2 regions of the Mesorhizobium sp. B2-4-17 genome follow, and region 1 is predicted to be linked to the other one. Evidence: riboswitches for the same ligand, from Rfam matches in the RefSeq annotation. Region 1 holds a riboswitch; the other holds the start of a gene.
The links. A riboswitch is a leader RNA that binds a small molecule or an ion and turns the genes downstream of it on or off. The one in region 1 is predicted to bind thiamine pyrophosphate.
Positions count from the first base shown of each region.

Region 1 (3,652 bases):
GAACAATGCCGGGACGACCGAAAGAAGCGTCGAGAGGCCTGCCTGCCACAGCGTGAAGCGCACGACGCGCAGCAGATAGGGATCGAAGGCTGCCCAGGCGCCCGAAAGGTCACCGGCGCCTTCGACGAGCAGGCCGGCGAATGCGCCACCGATCAAAAGGGCGATTGCCGTAAGCGCGACGACGCCGGCGGTGACGCGGGGATCAGAAGACGCGCGTTGCACGCTGGACCGCCAGTTTCAGGATCGCGACACTTACAAAGAATTGCGATCCTTCGCGCACCCCTCTGTCCTGCCGGACATCTCCCCCACTTGGGGGGAGACTGGCAGTTTCCGCGCCTCGCTCATGCCTGCAGCGGTGTTGATTGGCGAAATCGCCGATGACAGCCAATCTCCCCCCAAGTGGGGGAGATGTCCGGCAGGACAGAGGGGGGCGCCGTAGAGCGGTCATCTTCGATCGGTTTGCCTCAAACTACTTGCTCATCACCGCCAGCCATTCATCCACCCAGGCCTTGCGGTTGGCGGCGACCTCCTCGGGGCTGAACAGCAAGGTCTTGGTCGGCTTGACCAGCTTGTCGAAGGCCGGGTTGAGCGGCTTGTCGGTCCTGCCTGCCGGAAACATCCAGTTGGTCTCCGGGATGGCGTCCTGGAACTTCGGCCCGGTCATGAAGGCCATGAACTTTTGCGCCAGCGGGTTCTTGGCTCCCGTCGTGGTGACGCCGGCGACCTCGATCTGCAGGTATTCGCCTTCCTCGAACGACGCCGCCTGGTAGCGCTCGGTCTTCTCGGCGACCATGTGGTAGGCCGGCGAGGTGGTGTAGGACAGCACCATTGGCGCCTCGCCCTTGGTGAACAGGCCATAGGCTTCGCTCCAGCCCGGCGTCACGGTCAGCACCTTCGTCCTGAGCTTGGCCCAGGCTTCCGGCGCCTTGTCGCCATAGACCGACTTCACCCACAACAGCAGGCCGAGCCCGGGCGTCGAGGTACGCGGATCCTGGATGACGATCTTGTCGTCGGCGCTGCCTTCGACCAGCTCCTTCAGGCTCTTGGGCGGCGTCTTGAGCTTCTGCGTGTCATAGACGACAGCAAAATAGCCGTAGTCGAACGGGACAAAAGTATCGTCGCTCCAGCCGCCAGGCACATTGATGCCGTTCACCGCGCCATGTGGCGCGAACAGGCCCGAAGCCTTGGCATCGGCGGTGAGATTGGTGTCGAGGCCGAGCACGATATCGGCCTTGGTGGATGCCCCTTCGAGCTTGACGCGGTTGAGCAGGGCCACGCCGTCGGCGACCGAGACGAATTCGACATCGCAGCCGCATTCGGCCTCGAATTCCTTCTTCACCACTGGGCCAGGACCCCAGTCGGCTGTGAAGCTCTCATAGGTGTAGACGGTGAGCTTGTCCTTGGCCACGGCCGGGCCGGACAGCACCACGACCATTGCTGTGCAAAGAGAATATAAAAGCGTGCGCATCGGCGCCTCCTTCGTTCACGTGACAAGGAATTGAGGCGTCGGACTGTCCGAAACGTCTAATCCCTCCGCCGGTACAAACCGGATCAGGTTCAGCGGGTTGGCGAGACTGCCTCTCAGCCGGTCCGCGAACATCGCAGCCGGCACCCCGTTAGAGCATTTCGACACATAGGCCTGGCCGCCGAACCGCGCAAGTGGGAGTTTGCCGCCTTCCGTTTCCCGTGCCGGGCTGGTAAGGGCGACGGGATATGAGCACATTCACCATCCTGCTTGGCGGCGATCTCATCCGCACGCCCCGGCTCGACCGACAGGTCGAAGGCTCGCGCGTCATCGCCGCCGACGCCGGCATCGGCCATGCACGGATGCTGGGCGTTGTGCCGGAACTGTGGGTAGGCGACTTCGATTCGGTTCCGGCCGATCTGCCCGCCAACCTCGCCGCTGTGACCCGCCAAACCTTCCCGGCGGAGAAGGACAAGACCGACGGCGAACTCGCGATCGCGGCGGCCCTCGAGCGCGGGGCAACGCGCCTTGTGCTGGCCGGCGCCTTCGGCGGCAAACGCGCCGATCACGCGTTCCTGCATCTCGCGCTCGGCCTGCGCCTTGCCGAGGCAGGAACGGACGTATTGCTGACCAGCGGCGCACAGGAAGGCATCCCGTTGCTGAACGCAACGGCTGGTTTCGACTATGCCGACGGCACGCTGTTTTCGATTCTTGGCTTTTCCGAACTGGCTGGCCTGACCGTCACCGGCGCCAAATGGCCGCTCAACCAGGTCGAAGTCGCTTTCGGATCATCACTGACCATCTCCAACGAGGTCAAGCTCAACAAGACCGGGGGCCGCCTCGAAATCACGCTCGGCCGCGGCCGAGCGCTGCTGCTCGCCCATCCCTATCCCTTGCCCGAAAGCTGACATGGCCCCGCCTCTTCTCAATCTCGACGGGATAAAACTGACCTTCGGTGGCACGCCGCTGCTCGACGGCGCCGCCTTGACCGCTTCGGCCGGTGACAAGATCGCGCTGGTCGGCCGCAACGGATCGGGTAAATCGACGCTGCTCAAGATCGCCGCCGGCCTCATCGAGCCCCAGGACGGCGAGGTCTTCCGCCAGCCTTCGGCGACTGTCCGCTATCTGCCGCAGATGCCCGACATGGAAGGGTTTGCCACCGTGCGGGCCTATGTCGAGGCCGGGCTCGGGCCTGCCGATGATCCCTACCGCGCCAGCTACCTGATGGAGCATCTCGGCCTGTCGGGCGAGGAGCGGCCGGGCGACCTGTCCGGCGGCGAGGCCAGACGCGCCGCCCTTGCCCGTGTCATGGCGCCGGAGCCCGACATTCTGCTGCTTGATGAGCCGACCAACCATCTCGATCTGTCGGTCATCGAATGGCTGGAAGAGGAACTCGTCCGCACCTCCTCGGCGCTCATCGTCATCTCGCACGACCGCCGCTTTCTCGAGCGCGTGTCGCGCGCCACTGTCTGGCTCGACCGTGGCCAGACCCGCAGGCTGGACAAGGGTTTTGGCCATTTCGAGGAATGGCGCGACCTGGTGTTGGAAGAGGAAGAGCGCGAGCAGCACAAGCTCGGCCGCCAGATCGTGCGCGAGGAACACTGGCTGCGCTATGGCGTGACGGCGCGGCGCAAGCGCAACATGCGCCGACTGGGCGAGTTGCAGACCATGCGCCAGCGCTTTCGCGGCCATCGCGGCGCCGAAGGCACCGCGACCATGGTGGCGAGCGACGCCGCCGAATCCGGCAAGCTGGTCATCGAGGCGAAAAACATCGAGAAGAGCTTCGGCGACCTCACCGTGGTCAAGGGGTTCTCGACCCGCATCCAGCGCGGCGACCGCGTCGGTCTTGTCGGGCCGAACGGCGCCGGCAAGACGACGCTTCTGAAGATGCTGACCGGCGAACTGGCGCCGGATGCGGGCTCGGTACGGCTCGGCACCAATCTGGAAATCGCCACGCTCGACCAGAAGCGCGAGGCGGTCGACCCGCAGCAGACGCTGGCGCAATATCTCACCGACGGACGCGGCGAAAACCTGGTCATCAACGGCGAACAGCGCCATGTCGTTTCCTACATGAAGGATTTCCTGTTCAAGCCGGAGCAGGCGCGCACCCCGGTGCGCGAGCTTTCCGGCGGCGAGCGGGCGCGGCTCATCCTGGCGCGCGTGCTGGCCCGGCCGGCGAACCTCCTG
Region 1 is NZ_VFUX01000012.1:83,593-87,244, reverse strand. Features, by position in the region: gene thiP (thiamine/thiamine pyrophosphate ABC transporter permease) at 1-222, opposite strand, end outside; gene thiB (thiamine ABC transporter substrate binding subunit) at 470-1,468, opposite strand; TPP riboswitch at 1,512-1,626, opposite strand; gene FJ548_RS11700 (thiamine diphosphokinase) at 1,714-2,373, shown strand; gene FJ548_RS11695 (ABC-F family ATP-binding cassette domain-containing protein) at 2,375-3,652, shown strand, end outside.

Region 2 (3,652 bases), on a different contig from region 1:
CTGGGCAACATCCCGGTCAAGACCGTTCTTTTCAACTGGTCGCGCGGGGCACCGCCAATAGCCATCAACTTTGCTGTCATTCCGCCCGGCACGTGGTATCCGCGCGGCTGAAGCCTGTCGTCCGGTTGCCCCTGGCCGAGGCCGCCGCTCATTCCCAGGCGACTGGACGAAACGGGCGGCAATGCCCATTTATGGGGGCAACTCAATTTTCTTTGCGCAATTCCTGACGGGAAACCGTCAAACAGCCGGAATTGCTTTTTGGGAGACGAAACATGGCGACTTCGAGCGAACGAGCGGTACTTGCCGGCGGCTGCTTCTGGGGCATGCAGGATCTGATCCGGCGCTTTCCGGGTGTCCTTTCCACCCGGGTTGGCTACAGCGGCGGCGATGTGCCGAATGCCACCTATCGCAATCATGGTACCCACGCCGAGGCGATCGAGATCGATTTCGATCCGGCCAGGATCAGCTACCGCACCTTGCTGGAATTCTTCTTCCAGATCCACGATCCGACGACGCGCAACCGGCAGGGCAACGATGTCGGGATGAGCTACCGTTCGGCGATCTACTATACCAGCGACGAGCAGAAGCGCGTCGCTGAAGACACCATCGCCGACGTCGATGCTTCCGGTCTATGGCCTGGCAAGGTCGTCACCGAAGTCGCGCCGGCCGGTGACTTCTGGGAGGCCGAACCCGAGCATCAGGATTATCTGGAGAAGTATCCCAACGGCTATACCTGCCATTTCGTCAGGCCCGGCTGGAAGCTGCCGGTTCGCGAAAAGGCGGCGTCCTGACGTCTCGGCTCAAAGCATGGAACCTTGGGTCCAAACGGACGCCTCGGTTGATAACAGGCGATATCCCTGATCCGGCCGCGAATCCCTTTCGGGAGCGTTGGGAACGATATCGAAACAGAGAAAGCCGCCAGGCATCCACCCGGCGGCTTTCTCTGTTTGGGCAATGACTTATTTGCCGCAGTTCTTGTCGTTCAAGGTCGGCGCCGTGGCGTTGCCACTGGCATCGGACTGCGCACCTTGCGGGTTGGTCGGGCAATTCCGGTCCGCATTGGAATTCATGTCGCCCGGCGTGATGGTCGTGCTGTTGGTCATTGCCGGATCGAGCGTATCAGGCGAAGCTGGCGTGCTCGGTTCTACAGTGACCGACTTGCCGCTGCCGCCAGAGCCATCGGTGCCGCTCGCGCTATTGCTTTGCGCCATCGCGGAACTGGCAAGAGCGACAGTGAGCGCCGAAGCTGCGAGGATTTTCATGAACATGGCTGGTCTCCATTTTCCGTGAACTCGTCGCGTAGCGACTGGCGAAACAACCTCTCGACCTGGTGAAGGTTCCCGGAAAATTTCGCGCCGGCGCAGCCCACTGCCACTGCTCTGGCGCAACGCCTGTGGCGCAGCTCGCCGAAAAAAACCGCTTCCCCAATCGATCGAATGGTGCTTTAACGCGCTCATCCACAGGGGTGCTCCGTACGGTCGGGGCTGAGACGGGGGCGGCAAGCCCACAGACCCTAGAAGCTGATCTGGGTAATACCAGCGGAGCGAGGCGGGCGATGTTTTCAGGCGCACAGATTTCCCTATATCCCATGGCCGACGATTTCGTCGGCGTCATCCTGCGCGCGCTCGGTGCGCTCGATCCCTACCGGGATAGGTTGCGGATCGAGACCGACGACATCACGACACTGCTGGTCGGGCCGCCCGAAGTGCTGTTTCCGGCCATGCGCGATCTGTTCGTGGCGGCGGCGAGAAGCGGCAAGCATTGCGTGCTGTCGGCCGCCGTCTCGCGCGGCTGCCCGGGCGAGCCGGACGATCCGATCTGCCGCTCCGACGAGATCGGCGGCCCGGCAATCCCGCTCGGCGAGCGCAAGCTGGCCGGAATCCGTGCCGTGCAGTCGACACCTTCGACCGACCAGCCGGCGGCCGCGCAATTCTCGCTCTATGTGATGGGCACCGGCGACCACATGGACGAGATCTATGGCTGCATCGACTTCCTGAAGCAGTCGGGCGTCTTCGAGCGCTCCAAGCATTTCTGCACCAAGCTGCGCGGCGATGCCGGCGCGATCTTCGCCACGCTCAACGAAGCTTTCTGCCGCTTCGGCCCGGGCGCCGGCCACGTGACCCTCGACATCACCATTTCGGCCAACAGCCCGACCGCGGTTTGAGCGGCGCTTGGCCGCCGTCGAGGATATTGTCGTGGTTGGTTCGTTTGATCCGCCTGGGAAAGGTGCCCCTACGCCCAGGCGTCTGCCACAGGGAGCAGCGAAGCCGTCGGTGATTGGCGAAGGCGGCGATGACAGCCGATCTCCCCCCTTGTGGGGGAGATGCCTGGCAAGGCAGAGGGGGGCGCTGTCCCGCCGACCTATCAGGTGGTTACGCTCAGCACCTTCAGCACAAGTCTCGAAGGATGGCGTTCCTTCGCGCCCCCCTCTGTCCTGCCGGACATCTCCCCCACAAGGGGGGAGATCGGCTGTCACCGCCGCTTTCGCCAGAGCAGCCCCCGCGGCCCTCGCTTTCGCCCTGCTGCTTGCCGCCTGGGAGCTCTACGCCCGCTTCGGCGGCATCGCGCCCACCGTGCTGCCGGCGCCGTCGCGCGTGCTGGCGCAGGCGTGGGAGAACCGCGCAGCGCTGGCCGACAACACGCTGCCCACCATCGGCGCCACGCTGGCCGGCTTTGCCTGCTCGCTCGCCGCCGCCTTCGTGCTTTCAACGGTGGTCGATTTCCTGCCGAGGCTGCGCCGCGCGCTGTTCCCGATCCTGATCGCCAGCCAGACCTTGCCGCTGGTGGCGATCGCGCCACTGGTGGTGCTGTGGTTCGGCTTCGGGCTGCTGCCAAAGATCCTGCTCGTCGCGCTGGTCACCTTCTTCCCGATGATGGTGGCGCTGGTCGAAGGTTATGCGTCGACCAGCAAAGAGATTGCCCAGATGCTCGCCGCCATGGGGGCGGGGCGCTGGCGCATTTTCTGGCTGGCTCGTCTGCCTTCGGCGCTGCCCTATTTCTTTGCCGGCCTCCGCATTTCCATCACCTATGCCGTGGTCGGCGCGATCTTCGCCGAATATGCCGGCGCGGCGAAGGGGCTGGGCATCTACATGCTGAGCGCCAAGAACAATTTCCGGCCCGACCTGGTGCTCGCCGCGGTCGCCGTCAGCTCGGCGCTGACGCTTGCCTTGTTCGGACTGGCGGTGCTCGTCCAGCGCCTTGCCATGCCGTGGGAAAGGGCTGGGCGCGATGCAAAGCCGGAGCCGGCCGAGGAGGACCGGTCATGACCCGGCTGGAAGTCCGCGACGTGCGCAAGAACTTCGGCGCGCTCGAGGTGCTCTCCGGCATCTCGATGACCGTGGACGATGGCGAGTTCGTCTCTATCCTCGGGCCGTCCGGCGCCGGCAAGTCGACGCTCCTCCAGTTGCTGACCGGTGCGATTGCGGGCGAGGGCGAGATGCGCTTCGACGGCGCGCCGCTGGACGATCACGGCCGCCATTTCGCTTTCATGCCGCAGCGCGACGCGCTGATGCCATGGCGGCGCGTCATCGACAACGCCGCGCTTGGACTGGAGGTGCAGGGCGTGAGGCGCCGCGCCGCGCGCGAGCGGGTCGCGCCCCTGTTCGCCGAGTTCGGCCTTGCCGGCTTCGAGCGCGCCTGGCCGGCCGAACTG
Region 2 is NZ_VFUX01000023.1:45,103-48,754, forward strand. Features, by position in the region: gene FJ548_RS18885 (glycosyltransferase family 39 protein) at 1-111, shown strand, start outside; gene msrA (peptide-methionine (S)-S-oxide reductase MsrA) at 273-791, shown strand; gene FJ548_RS18895 (hypothetical protein) at 960-1,268, opposite strand; TPP riboswitch at 1,452-1,565, shown strand; gene FJ548_RS18900 (YkoF family thiamine/hydroxymethylpyrimidine-binding protein) at 1,556-2,164, shown strand; gene FJ548_RS18905 (ABC transporter permease) at 2,430-3,266, shown strand; gene FJ548_RS18910 (ABC transporter ATP-binding protein) at 3,263-3,652, shown strand, end outside.
Region 2: linked by a shared signal. The riboswitch ahead of FJ548_RS18900 (YkoF family thiamine/hydroxymethylpyrimidine-binding protein) and the one ahead of thiB (thiamine ABC transporter substrate binding subunit) in region 1 are both predicted to bind thiamine pyrophosphate.